2 regions of the Oceanimonas doudoroffii genome follow, and region 1 is predicted to be linked to the other one. Evidence: riboswitches for the same ligand, from Rfam matches in the RefSeq annotation. Region 1 holds a riboswitch; the other holds the start of a gene.
The links. A riboswitch is a leader RNA that binds a small molecule or an ion and turns the genes downstream of it on or off. The one in region 1 is predicted to bind thiamine pyrophosphate.
Positions count from the first base shown of each region.

Region 2: it holds a riboswitch for thiamine pyrophosphate, as region 1 does, so the genes downstream of both, B6S08_RS14705 (3-oxoacyl-ACP reductase) here and thiC (phosphomethylpyrimidine synthase ThiC) in region 1, are expected to answer to the same signal.

Region 1 covers NZ_NBIM01000004.1:214,726-222,483, reverse strand. Annotated here, with positions in the region: gene speB (agmatinase) at 1-149, shown strand, start outside; gene B6S08_RS13275 (exoribonuclease II) at 250-2,229, opposite strand; gene B6S08_RS13270 (enolase-like domain-containing protein) at 2,339-3,247, opposite strand; TPP riboswitch at 3,424-3,525, shown strand; gene thiC (phosphomethylpyrimidine synthase ThiC) at 3,600-5,555, shown strand; gene thiE (thiamine phosphate synthase) at 5,552-7,060, shown strand; gene B6S08_RS13255 (HesA/MoeB/ThiF family protein) at 7,063-7,758, shown strand, end outside.
Region 2 covers NZ_NBIM01000006.1:78,716-86,473, forward strand. Annotated here, with positions in the region: gene B6S08_RS14685 (DMT family transporter) at 1-32, opposite strand, end outside; gene B6S08_RS14690 (nitroreductase family protein) at 70-672, opposite strand; gene B6S08_RS14695 (LysR family transcriptional regulator) at 765-1,667, shown strand; gene pyrC (dihydroorotase) at 1,720-2,751, opposite strand; TPP riboswitch at 2,949-3,045, shown strand; gene B6S08_RS14705 (3-oxoacyl-ACP reductase) at 3,095-3,868, shown strand; gene B6S08_RS14710 (LLM class flavin-dependent oxidoreductase) at 3,868-5,166, shown strand; gene B6S08_RS14715 (ABC transporter permease) at 5,294-6,022, opposite strand; gene B6S08_RS14720 (ABC transporter ATP-binding protein) at 6,019-6,957, opposite strand; gene B6S08_RS14725 (ABC transporter permease) at 6,954-7,758, opposite strand, start outside.

The DNA.
Region 1 (7,758 bases):
CGTTTTCCGGTGAAGTGGTCGGCATAGATCTGTGCGAAGTGGCGCCCGATTACGATCATACCGGCACCACCAGTGTGTTGGCAGCCCAGGTACTGCTGAACCTGATCGGTTATGTCTTCCATGGCCGCAGGCTGCGGGGGCAGCGTTAAAGTAAGCCGTGACCAAGGTGGCCCTGGTGTGAGGCCGGCCCCCTAACGAGTATAAAAAAGGCCTGCATTCGCAGGCCTTTTCGGTCTTGGGTTATCACCTTCAGGAAGCGGGCTTTTCCTGCTTTTCCGGTACCAGCGGAATGGCCGGTTTGGCGATCAGGGAGCGAGTGTCCTCAATGGCCTCGGTCAGGATCACCTGAATGTGCTGGCCCAGTTCGTATACCGGTTGCTTGTCGAGGTAAACGCGGCCGTCGTCCCAGCTGCATTCCAGCCGATCCCGGTTGGGCAGGATCAGGGAAGAAGGCATGAATACCACGGCGCCGTTTTCCTGCAGGCGCAGTTTCACGCCGCCCCGGCCGATGTCGATGATTTCGGCATCAAAGGCGTGGCCGTTGGCCACCGCCGGCTGCAGGTAGCGCACATACAGCCAGTCGGCAATGTCGCGCTCGGCACGGCGGTGCATGCGGCGCTGCTCCGACAGGTGCACCGCCAGCTCGGCATTGGGGGCATGGGCGTCGTGGGCCTTCTCGGCCAGTATGGCCTTGATCAGCCGGTGGTTGATGATGTCGCCATATTTACGGATGGGGGAAGTCCAGGTGGCGTAGGCGTCCAGGCCCAGACCGTAGTGCTCGCCCGGGGTCACGCTCATGGCGGCGAAAGACTGAAAGCGGCGCACTCGGTTGTCCAGATAGCTGGTGTCGCGGGCGTCCAGCCAGCGGCGCAGCTCGCAGAAGCCTTCCAGGGTGGTCAGCTGTTCAGGGTCTACCGGGGCCTCGTGCTCTTTCAGCAGCTCCTGCAGCTGGGCCAGCTTCTCTTCGTCAAAGCCGGCGTGCACGTTAAATACACCGGTGCCACAGTGCTTGGTCAGCCAGTTGCCGCAGGCCAGGTTGGCGGCGATCATGCACTCTTCCACCATCTGGTTGGCAATGCGGCGATGATCGGCGTGAATGGCCACCACATTGCTGGCCTCGTCCAGTTCAAAGCGGAAATCGGGGCGATCCGGGAACACGATGGCATGGGTGCTGCGCCAGCCGTTGCGGGCGCGGGTCAGCGCGGTCAGCTCGCGCAACTGCTCGGCAATCACTTCGCTTTCGGGCTGCCAGTCGCCGCTGCCTTCCACCCAGTCGGAGACCTTGTTGTAGGCCAGACGGGCGTGGGAGCGAATGCGGGCGGCAAAGAATTCGGCGTCGTCGGCCACCTTGCCGTCGGCATCAATGTGAATGCGGGCGCACAGGGCGTGGCGGTCTTCCCCTTCCTTCAGCGAGCACAGCTCGTCGGCCAGGGTGCGCGGCAACATGGGAATGTTGCGACCCGGCAGGTAAACGGTAAAGGCGCGCTCGGCGGCGATCTTGTCCAGCTCGCTGTCGTGGGACACATAGGCGGTGGGATCGGCAATGGCCACCAGCAGCTCCCAGCCACCGTTGTCCAGCTTTTTCACGCTGAGGGCATCGTCCATGTCCTGGGTGGACTCGCTGTCGATGGTGAAAAAGGGCACTTCGGTCAGGTTCTGACGGGGCAGGGTGTCTTCCAGCAGTTCCCACTGTTCCCTGTCCTGGGGTGCCTGGTTGGCCAGGCTGTTGCGGGCCAGCACCACCCACCAGGGGGCGATGGGATCGTCCACGCCGGCGATCAGCTCTACCACTTCGGCGAAAAAGCCGTTGTCTTTCAGGGCGTGGCGCTTGAGATCGGCCAGGATCCAGTCGCCTTCCTTCAGGTTCTTTTCGTTCATCCCCTTGATGGTGCGGGCCTTGATGGCGTCTTTCATCAGCGGGTGATCGGGCACAATATTGAGCCGGTCACGGAACCACTTCACCCGGGCCACAAAGCGGGTCAGGCCAGGCTCCAGAAGGGTCTCTGGCTCCACCAGTTCCTTGTCGTTTTCGGTGCGCAGCACGGCGGTGATGCGATCGCCGTGCATCACCTTTTTCATGTGCGGCGGCGGAATGAAATAGCTTTCCTTGTCACTGACTTCGAGAAAGCCGAAGCCTTTGGAGGTGCCTTTGACCATGCCTTCCTTGGTGGGAAGGGTGTCGCGGATTTGTTGCTTGAGCTGGGCCAGCAGGGGGTTGTCTTGAAACATGTGTTGGGAACCTGTCGAAATATCGGCCTGACTATACGTATTTACCCTCGAATTGCCAAGAACACCTTGTCTTTTGCACTATTTTGGTGCGTATTTTTTGGTGCATTTATCAACAACCCGGGCCATATACCAGGGTGGTATTTTGCGCTTCCGGCTGCCCCTGGGCGTTCACGCCGCTGTGCAGCAAATAGCGCAGGCTGTCGAGCTGGGCCGGGCTGTTCGGCGTCAGTTCCCCCGCCAGTTGCGCAATGTGCCGGTGGCCCAGGCCGCTTTCCAGGTTGCCCGCCAGCATCACGTCCAGCCCCTGTGCTCGAGCACCGTCGGCCAGTTGCCGGCACAGGGCGGGCTCGCCCAGCAGAGAGGGGCGCAGCACCAGGGCACGCAGCCCCTCAAAGGGCGCCGGCACCCGGCCGCCGCAGCGGTCGGCGCTGAGCGCCACCGGCCAGCCGTGTTGCCGGGCCAGTGTCCGCGTGTGGGCGTCATCGAGGCCCGGATCCAGAATCCAGTCAATGGCGCCGCCGTCAATGCGCTGCCACAGGCCGGACAACTGCGTTTCGCTCAGTCGGCCGCCGGCGTCCAGCGTCAGTTTCAGGCCGGGCACCAGCAGGGTCAGTTCGCGCACCAGGCCGGCATCAAACTGCACATCGCCGCTCAGGGTCAGCCAGGCTCGAGTGGGATGCACTCGGCGGCAACGCCAGGCGCGAATAATGGGTTCCCGCTCACCTTCCAGCAGCGGCAGGCTGGGGGCGGCCGCCGCGGTGGGAGGCGTGAGCACGCAGCCCAGACCAAAGCGAACCCAGGCTTGAGTGGCCTGGTGTTCAAGGCCTTGCGTCAGCCGCTCGCAGGCGGCCAGCAGTTCGGCTTCGGTGTCTGCCAATTCGGCGGTCACCGGCGGCGCCACCTCGCCCCAGTGGCCGTCAATATTCACGTAAAAACCGTGGCGACGGCGCACGGCAACGCCGTCAATCTGCTTTTCCTTGGTCAGCGGCAGGGCATAGCGATAAACCGAAATGGGCATGGGCGTGGCTTCCGAATAATTACTTTTATATAAAGGTAACACGCCGGCGCGACCGGCAACAGTATTCCTGGCAGTGCGACAGGCCATGCCAAAAAGTTTGCGATCGCTGCTTTTTCGGCTGTGGCGCAAGGGGGACAAGTCCTTTGCTTTTGTGAACTCGGTCTGGTTATACTGCGACCATCTTGTCGGAGTGCCCTTATGGGCTGAGACCGCGAAAGCGGGATCCGTTGAACCTGATCAGGCTAATACCTGCGAAGGGAAGCAAGTAAAGAATGTGCCACCGGATGTAGGCAGTTCTTTATCAACACTCCCGACAAGCATTTCACCAAATGGACGCAAAAGTGAGATCGCTATGTCAAAAAAAGTAAACCGTCGTGAAGTTCGCAGCCAGGCCCAGGAATACATTCACAACCTGAAGGGCGAACCCTTTCCGAACTCATCCCGTATTTATCTTGAAGGCTCACGCCCGGACCTGAAGGTCGCCATGCGTGAAATCGCCCTGGCCGACAGCTTCAAGGGCGGCAGCGAAGAAAACCCCATTTTCGAGCCCAATGCGCCGGTGCCGGTGTACGACACCTCCGGTGCCTACGGCGATCCCGAGTCCGAAATCGATGTGCGCCAGGGTCTGCCCCAGCTGCGCCACCAGTGGATTCTGGAACGCAACGACACCGAGGAGCTGGAAAACGCCACCTCCCATTTCACCCAGCAGCGCATGGCCGATGACGGCCTGGATCACCTGCGCTTTGAGCACCTGCCCAAGCCCCGCAAGGCCAAGCTGGGCCAGTGCGTAACCCAGATGCACTATGCCCGCAAAGGCATTATCACCCCCGAGATGGAATACATCGCCATTCGCGAAAACATGGGCCGCGAGCGGGTGCGGGACGAGCTGCTGCGCAAGCAGCATCCGGGTGAGAGCTTTGGCGCCAACCTGCCGGAAAACATCACCCCCGAATTTGTGCGCAAGGAAGTGGCCGAAGGCCGCGCCATCATTCCCGCCAACATCAACCACCCGGAAGCCGAGCCCATGATCATCGGCCGCAACTTTCTGGTGAAGATCAACGCCAACATCGGCAACTCGGCGGTGACCTCCTCCATCGAGGAAGAAGTGGAGAAACTGGTGTGGTCCACCCGCTGGGGCGCCGACACCGTGATGGACCTGTCCACCGGCCGCTACATTCACGAAACCCGTGAGTGGATCCTGCGCAACAGCCCGGTGCCCATCGGTACCGTGCCCATCTACCAGGCGCTGGAAAAGGTCAACGGCGTGGCCGAAGACCTGACCTGGGAGGTGTTCCGCGACACCCTGATCGAACAGGCCGAGCAGGGCGTGGACTATTTCACCATTCACGCCGGCGTGCTGCTGCGCTATGTGCCCATGACCGCCAAGCGCGTCACCGGCATCGTGTCCCGCGGCGGCTCCATCATGGCCAAGTGGTGCCTCACTCACCACAAGGAAAGCTTCCTGTACGAGAACTTCCGCGAGATCTGTGAAATCTGCGCCGCCTACGATGTGTCCCTGTCCCTGGGTGATGGCATGCGCCCGGGCTCCATCGCCGACGCCAACGACGAGGCCCAGTTTGCCGAGCTGCACACGCTTGGTGAGCTCACCAAGATCGCCTGGGAATACGACGTGCAGGTGATCATCGAAGGCCCCGGCCATATTCCCATGCACATGATCAAGCGCAACATGGAAGAGCAGCTCGAGCACTGCCACGAAGCGCCTTTCTATACGCTTGGCCCGCTGACCACCGACATCGCCCCGGGTTACGACCACTTTACCTCCGGCATCGGCGCCGCGCTGATCGGCTGGTATGGCTGCGCCATGCTCTGTTACGTTACTCCCAAGGAGCACCTGGGCCTGCCCAACAAGGAAGACGTGAAACAGGGCCTGATCACCTACAAGATCGCCGCCCATGCCGCCGACCTGGCCAAGGGCCACCCGGGTGCGCAAATCCGCGACAACGCCATGTCCAAGGCGCGCTTCGAGTTCCGCTGGCACGATCAGTTCAACCTGGCGCTGGACCCGGACACCGCCCGGGAATATCACGACGAAACCCTGCCCCAGGAGTCGGGCAAGGTGGCGCACTTCTGTTCCATGTGCGGACCCAAGTTCTGCTCCATGAAGATCACCCAGGACGTGCGCGATTATGCCGCCAGCCTGGAAAACAACATTCAGGTGCAGCTGGTGGGCATGGACGGCCAGCCCGAACTGGTGCAGGCCGGCATGGCGAAAATGTCGGAAGAATTCAAGAAACGCGGCGGTGAGTTGTATCACCAGGCCGATAAACTGGAGCGAGAATCTCTATGACAAAACCCATCGTCTGGACCATAGCCGGTTCCGACTCGGGCGGCGGGGCCGGCATTCAGGCCGATCTGCACACCATTCATGCACTGGGCGGCCACGGCTGCTCGGTGATCTCCGCCATCACCGCCCAGAATTCGGTATCGGTGTCCATGGTGGAGCCGGTACTGATGCAGGCTTTTACCAGCCAGCTGGTATCCCTCTCCACCGACATGCAGGCCGCCGCCATCAAGATTGGCCTGCTGCCCGGTGGCCTGCGTGCCGAGGTGCTGGCGCGCTACCTCAAGGAATACCGCCGCCAGTGGCAGCCCTGGGTGGTGCTGGATCCGGTGGCCATTGCCAGCACCGGCCAGTCCATGGCCGAGCCCAACCTGCTGCCGGCGATCAAGGCACACCTGCTGCCGGAAGTGGATCTGATCACCCCCAACGCCGTGGAGCTGGAAGCCCTGTCGGGCATCGCGCCCGACTCGCCCGAGCGCCTGCGGGCCGGCGCCGCCGCCCTGCGGGAAATGGGCGCGGGCGCCGTGCTGGTCAAGGGTGGCCACCTCGGCTGGACCGGGGATCAGTCCATCGACTTTTACAGCGACGGCGAGCGGGAAATCTGGCTGGCCAGCCCGCGCCTGGATACTCGGCACGGTCATGGCACCGGCTGCACCCTGTCGTCGGCCATTGCCACCGCCGTGGCCCAGGATTACCCGATTGAAGACGCCCTGGTGTTGGCCAAGGCCTACGTCAACCAGGGCCTGAAAGCCGCCGAAGCCATTGGCGCCGGTGCCGGCCCGGTGGCCCACCTGGGCTGGCCCACCAACCTCGACGACTTCCCCACCGTGGTCATGCCCGGCAGCAAGCTGGCCGAGCGGCTGGGCATCAGTGGTCCGCATCCGCAGGCCGCCTTTGCCGCCATGGACACTCACAAGCTGGGTCTGTACCCGGTGGTGACCACCGTGGCCTGGCTGGAGCGGCTCTTGAAACAAGGTGTTCGCACCCTGCAGTTGCGCATCAAGGACAAGGCCGATGCCGAGGTGGCGGAAGACATTTGCGCCGCCGTCGAGCTGGGCCGGCGTTATAACGCCCGGCTGTTTATCAACGACTACTGGCGGCTGGCCATTGAGCACGGCGCCTACGGCGTGCACCTGGGTCAGGAAGACATCGAAGTCGCGGATCTGGAGGCCATTCGCGCCGCCGGCCTCAAGCTGGGGCTCTCCACCCACGGCTATTACGAAATGCTGCGGGCCCGGGAGCTGAAGCCGTCCTACCTGGCGCTGGGGCATATCTTCCCCACCAAGACCAAGGACATGCCGTCTCGTCCGCAGGGCCTGGAGCGGCTGCACCGCTATGTGGCGCTGATGCAGGGCGAGTTTCCGCTGGTGGCCATTGGCGGCATCAGCAAGGATCGGGTACCGCTGGTGGCACAAACCGGCGTGGGCAGCATTGCCCTGGTTACCGCCATTACCGAGGCGGCCGATCCGGACGCGGCGACCCGGGAACTGCTGCACATGGTGGAGGGCTAAACATGCTCAGCGATAGCGAATTCATGCGATACAGCCGGCACCTGTTGCTGGAAGAGGTGGGTGAGGAAGGCCAACTCAAGCTGAAAAACGCCTCCGTGCTCATCGTCGGTCTGGGCGGGCTGGGCTCGCCCGCCTCCCAGTATCTGGCGGCGGCCGGGGTGGGCACCCTGTGGCTGGCCGACTTCGATCAGATTGAGGTCAGCAACCTGCAACGCCAGACCCTGTATGACACCGACAGCCTGAAAATGGCCAAGGCCGAGGTGGCTCGGGAAAAGCTGCAAAAGCTCAATCCCGAGGTCGAGCTGGTGGCGGTGAATCAGAAGATGGACGAGCACAGCCTGGCCGGCTTTGTGGGTGAGGTGGATCTGGTGCTGGACTGTACCGACAACATGACGGTACGCCAGGCCCTGAACGCCACCTGCTATGCCCAGGGCAAACCCTTGCTGGTGGGCGCGGCCATTCGCTTTGAAGGCCAGCTGCTGGCGCTGGATCCGTCCCGCGACCATGGATGCTATCGCTGCCTGTATGGCCCTGAAATGGAAGAACGGCTGACCTGCAGCAATGCCGGTGTCATTGGCCCCGTGGTGGGCACCATCGGCCTGTTGCAGGCACTGGAAGCCATCAAGTATTTAACCGGCACCGGCACCGTGCCCTGGGGTGAGCTCAAGCTGTTTGACGCCAAGGCCCACCGCTGGCAC
Region 2 (7,758 bases), on a different contig from region 1:
CGTCCGTGGGCGTGCCAGTGTTGAGTGTTCATGGTTGCTCTCCCCGGGCCGGCCAGCGACCCCGTATGGTCAGAAACGGTTCAGGATCCGCACCGCGTCAAGGGAGCGTTGCCCCGGCCTGGAATGGGCTGCCCTGGTGCCCTTGCCGATGGTCAGCATCATGCCGATCACATGGCCGGGGGGCAGTCGAATTAGCTCGGCCACGCGTTCGGCATCAAAGCCGATCATGGGGCAGCTGTCGTAGCCCATGGCGCTGGCGGCCAGCATGGCGGTTTGCGCCGCTATGCCCACGGAGCGGATCGCCTCGTCCCGCTGCAGTTGCGGCTTGCCGGCGTAAAAGTCGTGAATCATCGACAGCATCAGGTCGCGGGTGTCGGCGGGGGCGTCGCGCCAGCAATGGCCGGGATCATTTTGCCAGGCCTGAGTGTCGGCGCAGAGCACCAGCAGCAACGAGGCGTCGGTGATCTGCGCCTGATCCCAGGCGGCAACGCGCAGCTCGGCGCGCAGTCGTGGATCTTCCACCTGCACAAAGCGCCAGTGCTGCAGGTTGTAGGAAGTGGGCGCCTGCAGCAGGTGCCGAAACAGCCGTTCCACATCGGCCTCGGGCATGTGAAAGGTGGCATCGTAATGCTTGATGGCCCGGCGGGTCATGATGGCGTCTAGGGTATGCATGGTCTGGCTCCTGAGAGAATGGGCTTGGTTTGGAACTCAGTATTCCATGTGCAAAAATGAAGAAAAACAGAGTGAGTGCAGAGGATATGTGCATGAACGCACAGGTGGATGACTGGCACGAAATCTATACCGCCTATCAGGTGGCCCGGCTTGGCTCCCTGAGCGCCGCCGCCCAGCAGCTGGAGGTGCATCACAGCACCGTATTGCGGCGGATCAACGCCCTGGAGGCGAGAATGGGCGCGCGCCTGTTTCATCGCCACCCCAGGGGCTATGTGGCCACCGAGGCCGGGCGAGTCCTGATGGCCGCCGCCGCCCAGGCCGAAGCCGCCTTTGGGGTGATGCGGGCCCGGGTCGACGAAAGCGAGGCCCTGGCGGGCACCCTGATCCTCACCTCGGTCAATAACCTGGTGCCCTACCTGACGCCCTTGCTGGCCGAGTTTCAGCGCCTGCATCCCAACATTCGGCTGGAATACGCCGCCGACAGCCGAATCTTTCGGCTGGAACGCGGTGAGGCCCATGTGGGCATACGCTCGGTATCCAGGCCGAAGGATCCCGATTATGTGGTACAGCACCTGACCCGGGCCACGGGCACCCTTTACGCCAGTCGCGATTACCTGCGTCGTCATGGTCCCATGTCGACCCTGGAGGACATTGCCGGACACCGTTTTATCGGCACCACCCAGCCTCGGCCCGGCAGCATGTATATGCGCTGGATGGAGCAAAAGGTACCGGCGGAGCAGGTTTTCTATCGCGTGCAGGACTTTACCGGCTTCATTCCTGCCCTGCAGGCCGGATTGGGCTGCGGGGCGCTGAGTTGCTGGCACGCCACCCTGGCCCCCGAGCTGCAACCGATGCTGCCGCCCCCGAAGGAATGGGCCCATGACCTCTGGTTGACCAGCCATGGCGACATGCACCGCTCGGCCAAGGTGCAGGCCTTTACCCGCTTTCTCAAGGATCGCATCGCCGAGCGCCGGACCGACTTTATACCGGACTGAAACGCCATAAAAAAACGCGGCCGAAGCCGCGTTTTTGCAAGGCGAGAACGGGTTATTTCACCATCCAGCCAATTTCTTCGCCGGCGCGAATGGGCACCAGCTTATCGCCGCCCAGAGGCAGGGTTTCGCCCACGGTCCAGGACTCTTTCACCAGGGTGATGGTGTCTTCGTTGCGGGGCAGGCCGTAGAAGTCGGGACCGTTGAAGCTGGTAAAGGCTTCCAGCTTGTCCAGGGCGCCGGCCTCTTCAAAGGCTTCTGCATACAGCTCCACGGCGGCGTGCGAGGTATAGGCGCCGGCGCAGCCGCAGGCGGCTTCCTTGCGGTGCTGAAAGTGCGGTGCCGAGTCGGTGCCCATAAAGAACTTTTTGCTGCCGCTGGTGGCGGCGCGCACCAGCGCCGCTTGATGGGTATTGCGCTTGAGAATGGGCAGGCAGTAGTAGTGCGGACGAATGCCGCCCACCAGCATGTGGTTGCGGTTGAACAGCAGGTGGTGAGCGGTAATGGTGGCGGCCACATTGTCGCCGGCCTGCTCTACAAAGTGCACAGCATGCTCGGTGGTGATGTGTTCCAGTACGATCTTGAGGTCGGGAAAGTCGCGCACCACGTCGGGCAGCACGGTTTCCAGAAACACTTTTTCACGGTCGAAGATATCGATGCGGGAGTCGGTGACTTCGCCGTGCACCAGCAGCAGGGTGCCGGTCTCCTGCATGGCTTCCAGCACCGGATAGATGTTTTTCACATCGGTCACGCCGGAGTCGGAGTTGGTGGTGGCGCCGGCCGGATACAGTTTGCAGGCCACAATGTCACCGCTGGCACGGCCCTTGCGAATTTCCTCGGCTTGAGTGTTGTCGGTGAGATACAGGCTCATCACCGGCTCAAACCGGCTGCCTTCGGGGCGCACCGCCAGAATGCGCTCGCGGTATTCCTTTGCCAGCTCGGTGGTGGTCACGGGGGGCACCAGGTTGGGCATCACAAGGGCGCGGCCCAGATAGCGGCTGGCGTCGCGAACGGTGTCTTTCAGTTGCTCACCGTCGCGCAGGTGCAGGTGCCAGTCGTCGGGGCGGGTAATGGTCAGTGTGGTCATAGTCGGCTCGGCGTTATCCATTGCTTTCGAGGCCTTTATTATCCACCCACGGGCCTTTTTCACCAAACTTCTGAAAATGTGAGGGGTGAGGCGTGAAGGGAGAGGTGAAAAACAGACGGCCTGGTAAGGAGTTTTTTCTCCTCACGCCTTCCCCCTCACGCCTCTCGCTCTTGGGCGCAGGGGTATGTTATGGTCTTTGCCGAGACACGGGGTGTCCTGCAATGCAGGGCTGAGATAACACCCGTTGAACCTGATCCAGTTCATACTGGCGAAGGGATGTCAGCCTGCCGGCCTTGCGCCATTGCTGCCTCATCATGCCTTCGCCTCAGCTTCGAGGTAGAGAATGCAAACATCCATTCCGTTAAACGAACAACTGGTGCTGGTCACCGGCGGGGCCCGTGGCCTGGGCGAACATCTGGTGCGCGCCTTTTTGCGCGAAGGTGCCAGGGTGGTGATCAACTACCTGAGCAGCGCCGACGCGGCGCAAGCACTGGCGGCCGAGGCGCCGCAGCAAGCCCTGGCCATTCAGGCCGACGTGACCGATGCCGCCGCGGTGCAGGCCATGTTTGATCAGGCCGAGGCCCATTTCGGTAGCCCGGTGACCACGGTTATCAACAACGCCCTGCCGGCGTTTTCCTTTAATGGCGACGCCCGCACTCACGCCCAGGAGCTGGCCTGGGAGCACCTGAATCAGCAGCTGGAAGGCGTGGTGGGCGGTGCCATCAACACCACCCGCGCGGCCCTGGCCGGCATGCGTAAAACCGGCTTTGGCCGTATCGTCAACGTGGGCACCAACCTGTTCCAGAACCCGGTGGTGCCCTATCACGACTACACCGCCGCCAAGGCCGCGCTGCTGTCGCTGACCCGCACCCTGTCTCAGGATCTGGGCCCCGACGGCATTACCGTCAACATGGTCTCCGGCGGCCTGTTGCGCACCACAGATGCCTCTGCCGCCACCCCGGAAGCGGTGTTTGACTACATTGCCGCCAATACCCCGCTGCGCCGAGTGACCACGCCGGCGGAATTTGCCGACGCGACCCTGTTCTTTGCCTCGCCCTGGTCGCGTTCGGTGACCGGCCAGAACCTGGTGGTGGACGGCGGCCTGGTGAAAAACTGATGAACATGAATCAACGCATGATGCACCTGAACCTGTTTCTGTTCGGCTGTGGCCATCACAGGGCGGCCTGGCGTCATCCCAACTCGGCGGTAGAGCAGCTGGGTGACATTCGCTATTACGAGCGGCTGGCGCAAACCGCCGAGCGGGGCAAGTTGGACGCGGTGTTCTTTGCCGACGGCCAGTCTACCGGCAATGTGGCGGACGGCAGCTACTGGTTTCTGGAGCCGCTCACCGCCATGGCGGCCATGAGCCGGGCCACGGACCGCATCGGTTTTATCAGCACGGTGTCGAGCACCTTTTTCACGCCGTTTCACGCCGCCCGCATGATGGCCTCGCTGGATCATATCTCCAACGGCCGCATGGGCTGGAACGTGGTGACCTCCATGTTTGACGTGGAAGCCCGTAACCACGGTTACGAGACCATGCCGGCCCACGCCGAGCGTTATCGCCGGGCCGAGGAATTTGTGAATGCGGTGCTCAAGCTGTGGGACTCCTGGCAGCAAGACGCCCTGGTGATGGATCGTGCCGGCCATTATGCCGACCCCGACAAGGTGAATCCCATCAATCACCTGGGCGAGTTCTTTCTGGTGGACGGCCCGCTCAATGTGCCGCGCCCGCCTCAGGGGCATCCGGTGCTGTTTCAGGCCGGTGCCTCCGAGCAGGGCCGTACCCTGGCGGCCCAGTGTGCCGAAGCCATTTACGCCGTGGCCTATGATCTGCCGGCGGCCCAGGACTATTACCGCGACATCAAGCGCCGAGTGAAGGACGCCGGCCGCAATGTGAACGTGCCCATCATGCCCGGGCTGGTGACCTATGTGGCCTCTACCGAGGCCGAAGCCAAGGCCAAGCAACGGGAGCTGGACGAGCTGCTGCCCGCCGATGCCTCCCTGCGTCAGCTCGGAACCTATGTGGGCCAGGACTGCTCCGGCTGGGAGCTGGATGCACCGGTGCCGGCGCTGCCGTCTTTAGAGGTGTTTACCGGTCCCAAGGGGCGTTACGCCACCGTGCTGCGCATTATCGAGACCGAGCAGCCCACGGTGCGCCAGCTGCTGGGACGGCTCGCCGCCGGTGGCGGCCACTGCACCATGGTGGGCACGCCCGAGTCGATTGCCGATCGCATGGAGCAGTGGTTCCGCAACGAAGGCGCCGACGGCTTTAACCTGATGCCGCCGTCACTGCCCGCCGGCATCGAGGACTTTGTGGATCAGGTGGTGCCCGAGCTGCAACGGCGCGGCCTGTTCCGCACCGAGTATGAAGGCAGCACCTTGCGGGAGCATTTGGGGCTGGCGAATCCGTAAGGCGGTTCGTCGTTCGTCACCCCGCGAAACCCCAAAATCGTCACCCCCGCGAGGGCGGGGGTCTATTTTGCAGGTTATGGTGCAACCCGCCATGGACTCCGGCCTTCGCCGGAGTGACGATGGGGGCTCACCCGCCCGGTGGGGTCAGCCGTTGCTCCAGGCGGCGAAGCAGGGCGTCGAGCACCATGGCCATCAGCGCCACCATCATCCCCCCCTGCAGCACAAAGGCCAGATTGTCGGTCAGCAGGCCGGCAATGATTACTTCGCCAAAGCCCTTGGCCGCCACCGTGGAACCGATGGTGGCGGTGCCGATGCTGATGATCAGTGAAATGCGAATGCCCGCCACCAGCGTGGGCAGGGCCAGGGGCAGCTCCACCCGCCACAATTGCTGCAAGGGGGTCATGCCCATGCCTCTGGCCGCCTCGCGCACGCTGGGGGGAATTTGCTGCAGGCCGGTGACCGCATTCTCAAAAATCGGCAGCATGCCGTACAGCAGTAACGCCACCAGGGTGGGCATCAGCCCAAACCCCAGTGCTGGCACCGCCAGCGCCAGCACCGCCACCGGCGGAAAGGTCTGGCCCAGGTTGGCCACGGCCCGGGCCAGGGGAAAGAAGGCTCGCCCCCAGGGCCGGGTGACGGCCACGGCGGCACTCAGTGCCAGCAGGGTGGCGGCGCCAATGGCGGTAAACACCGCCAGCATATGCCAGCCCAGCAGGCTGGCAAAGCTGTCCCGGGCGTAGATGGCCGGAGCGGGCTCATCCACCAGCGGGCGAAACAGCGGGGTTAGTGCCTCCATGTTGAGGGTAAGCAGCGTCAGCAGCAGCGCCGGCACCAGCCAGCCAAGGGCCTGGCTCATGCGCCGGCCCCCCGTTTCAGTAGCGCACTCAGGGTCGCTTCGCCCACGGGCTCGCCGGCGTCATTGACCACGGTCAGCCGGTCGGCGCCCTGCCAGAGCAGCTCGGCCATGGCATCCCGCAGGCTGGTGCCGGCCGCCATGACAGGATCGACGGGCTGCGTGACCGGCGTCATGATATCGGCCAGGGTTTGGGTGGCCAGCAGCCGCAGGGCCCTGTCCTGACCGCCCACCAGGCTCTGCACAAAGCCCGGCTTGGGATTGCGCAGCAGTGCCTCCGGAGAGTCCATCTGCAGCATCTCGCCCTTGTCCATCACCGCAATCACATCGGCCATTTTAATGGCCTCTTCCAGATCGTGGGTCACCATGATGATGGTGATGCCCAGCAGTCGTTGTATATGCAGCAGCTCGTCCTGCAGGTGCTCCCGCGTGAGCGGATCCAGGGCACCAAAGGGTTCGTCCATCAGCAGCAGCTCGGGCCGCGCCGCCAGGGCCCGGGCCACGCCCACCCGTTGTTGCTCGCCGCCGGAAAGCTGATGGGGGTATTTGCCGGCAAAGGTGGCGGGGTCGAGCCGGAACAGGGTCAGCAGCTCGCTTACCCGGGCGTCGATGTCGGTTTTGCTCCAGCCCAGCAGGCGCGGCACGGTGGCGATGTTGCGGGCGATGGTCTGATGCGGAAACAGCCCCACTCCCTGAATGGCGTAACCAATGCGCCGGCGCAGCTGCTCGGCGGGAACCGTGGTGACGTTTTGCCCCTGAATAAAGATCTCGCCTTCGCTGGGTTCAATCAGCCGGTTGAGCATGCGCAGCGTGGTTGATTTGCCGCAGCCGGAGGTGCCTACCAGGGCGCAGACCTTGCCGCCGTCTACTCGGAACGACAGGTCGTTTACCGCAAGCTGGGTGTCAAAGCGCTTGCTCAGGTTTTTTACTTCAATCATTCGCGAAAGCCTTGTTGCAGGGCGATCAGGGTATCGATAAGCATGGCGAACAAAAACGCCAGCAGCAGGGTGGGCAGGGCGCCGAGGATCACCAGGTCGGTGGCGGTTTGCCCCAGTCCCTGAAAGATGTAGGTGCCATAGCCGCCACCGCCCACCAGGGCCGCCACCGCCACTAGGCCGATATTAAGGGTGACCACCACCCGCAGGCCGCTCAGGATCACCGGCAGCGCCAGCGGAAATTCCACCTGCCACAGCCGCTGGCGCCGGCTCATGCCCATGGCGGTGGCCGCCTCGCGCACGGGCGGGCTGACCCGGTCAAAACCCAGCGCCGTATTGCTGACGATCGGCAACAGTGAATACAGAAACAGGGCAATCACCGCCGGCGCCGCGCCGATGCCGCGAATGCCAAGCTCACCCAGCCAGGGGTATGCGGTCGCCAGCAGGCTCAGCGGCACCATCAGCAGGCCAAACATGGCGAGGCTGGGCACGGTCTGCAAAATATTGAGCACCGGAAACAGCGCCGCCCGTAGTCCCGGCGAGCGATGGCAGGCGATTCCGAGCGGAATGCCCGCCAGCACCGCGGGAATAATACTGCCCAGTGCCAGCTGCAGGTGGCGTAAACCCTGTTGCCAGAAGTCGCTGCGGTTGTGAAACTCCCTGAGCAACGACAGATCGTCGCAGCCACCCGAAGCCAGTAGGGCCAGCACCGCACCGGTAAGGACAGCCACCAGCGCCAACCGGGCCGAGGGCCCGAGTTTCAGTCGCAGGGCGGTGTCGGTAATCAGCAGGCTCAGCCAGAAC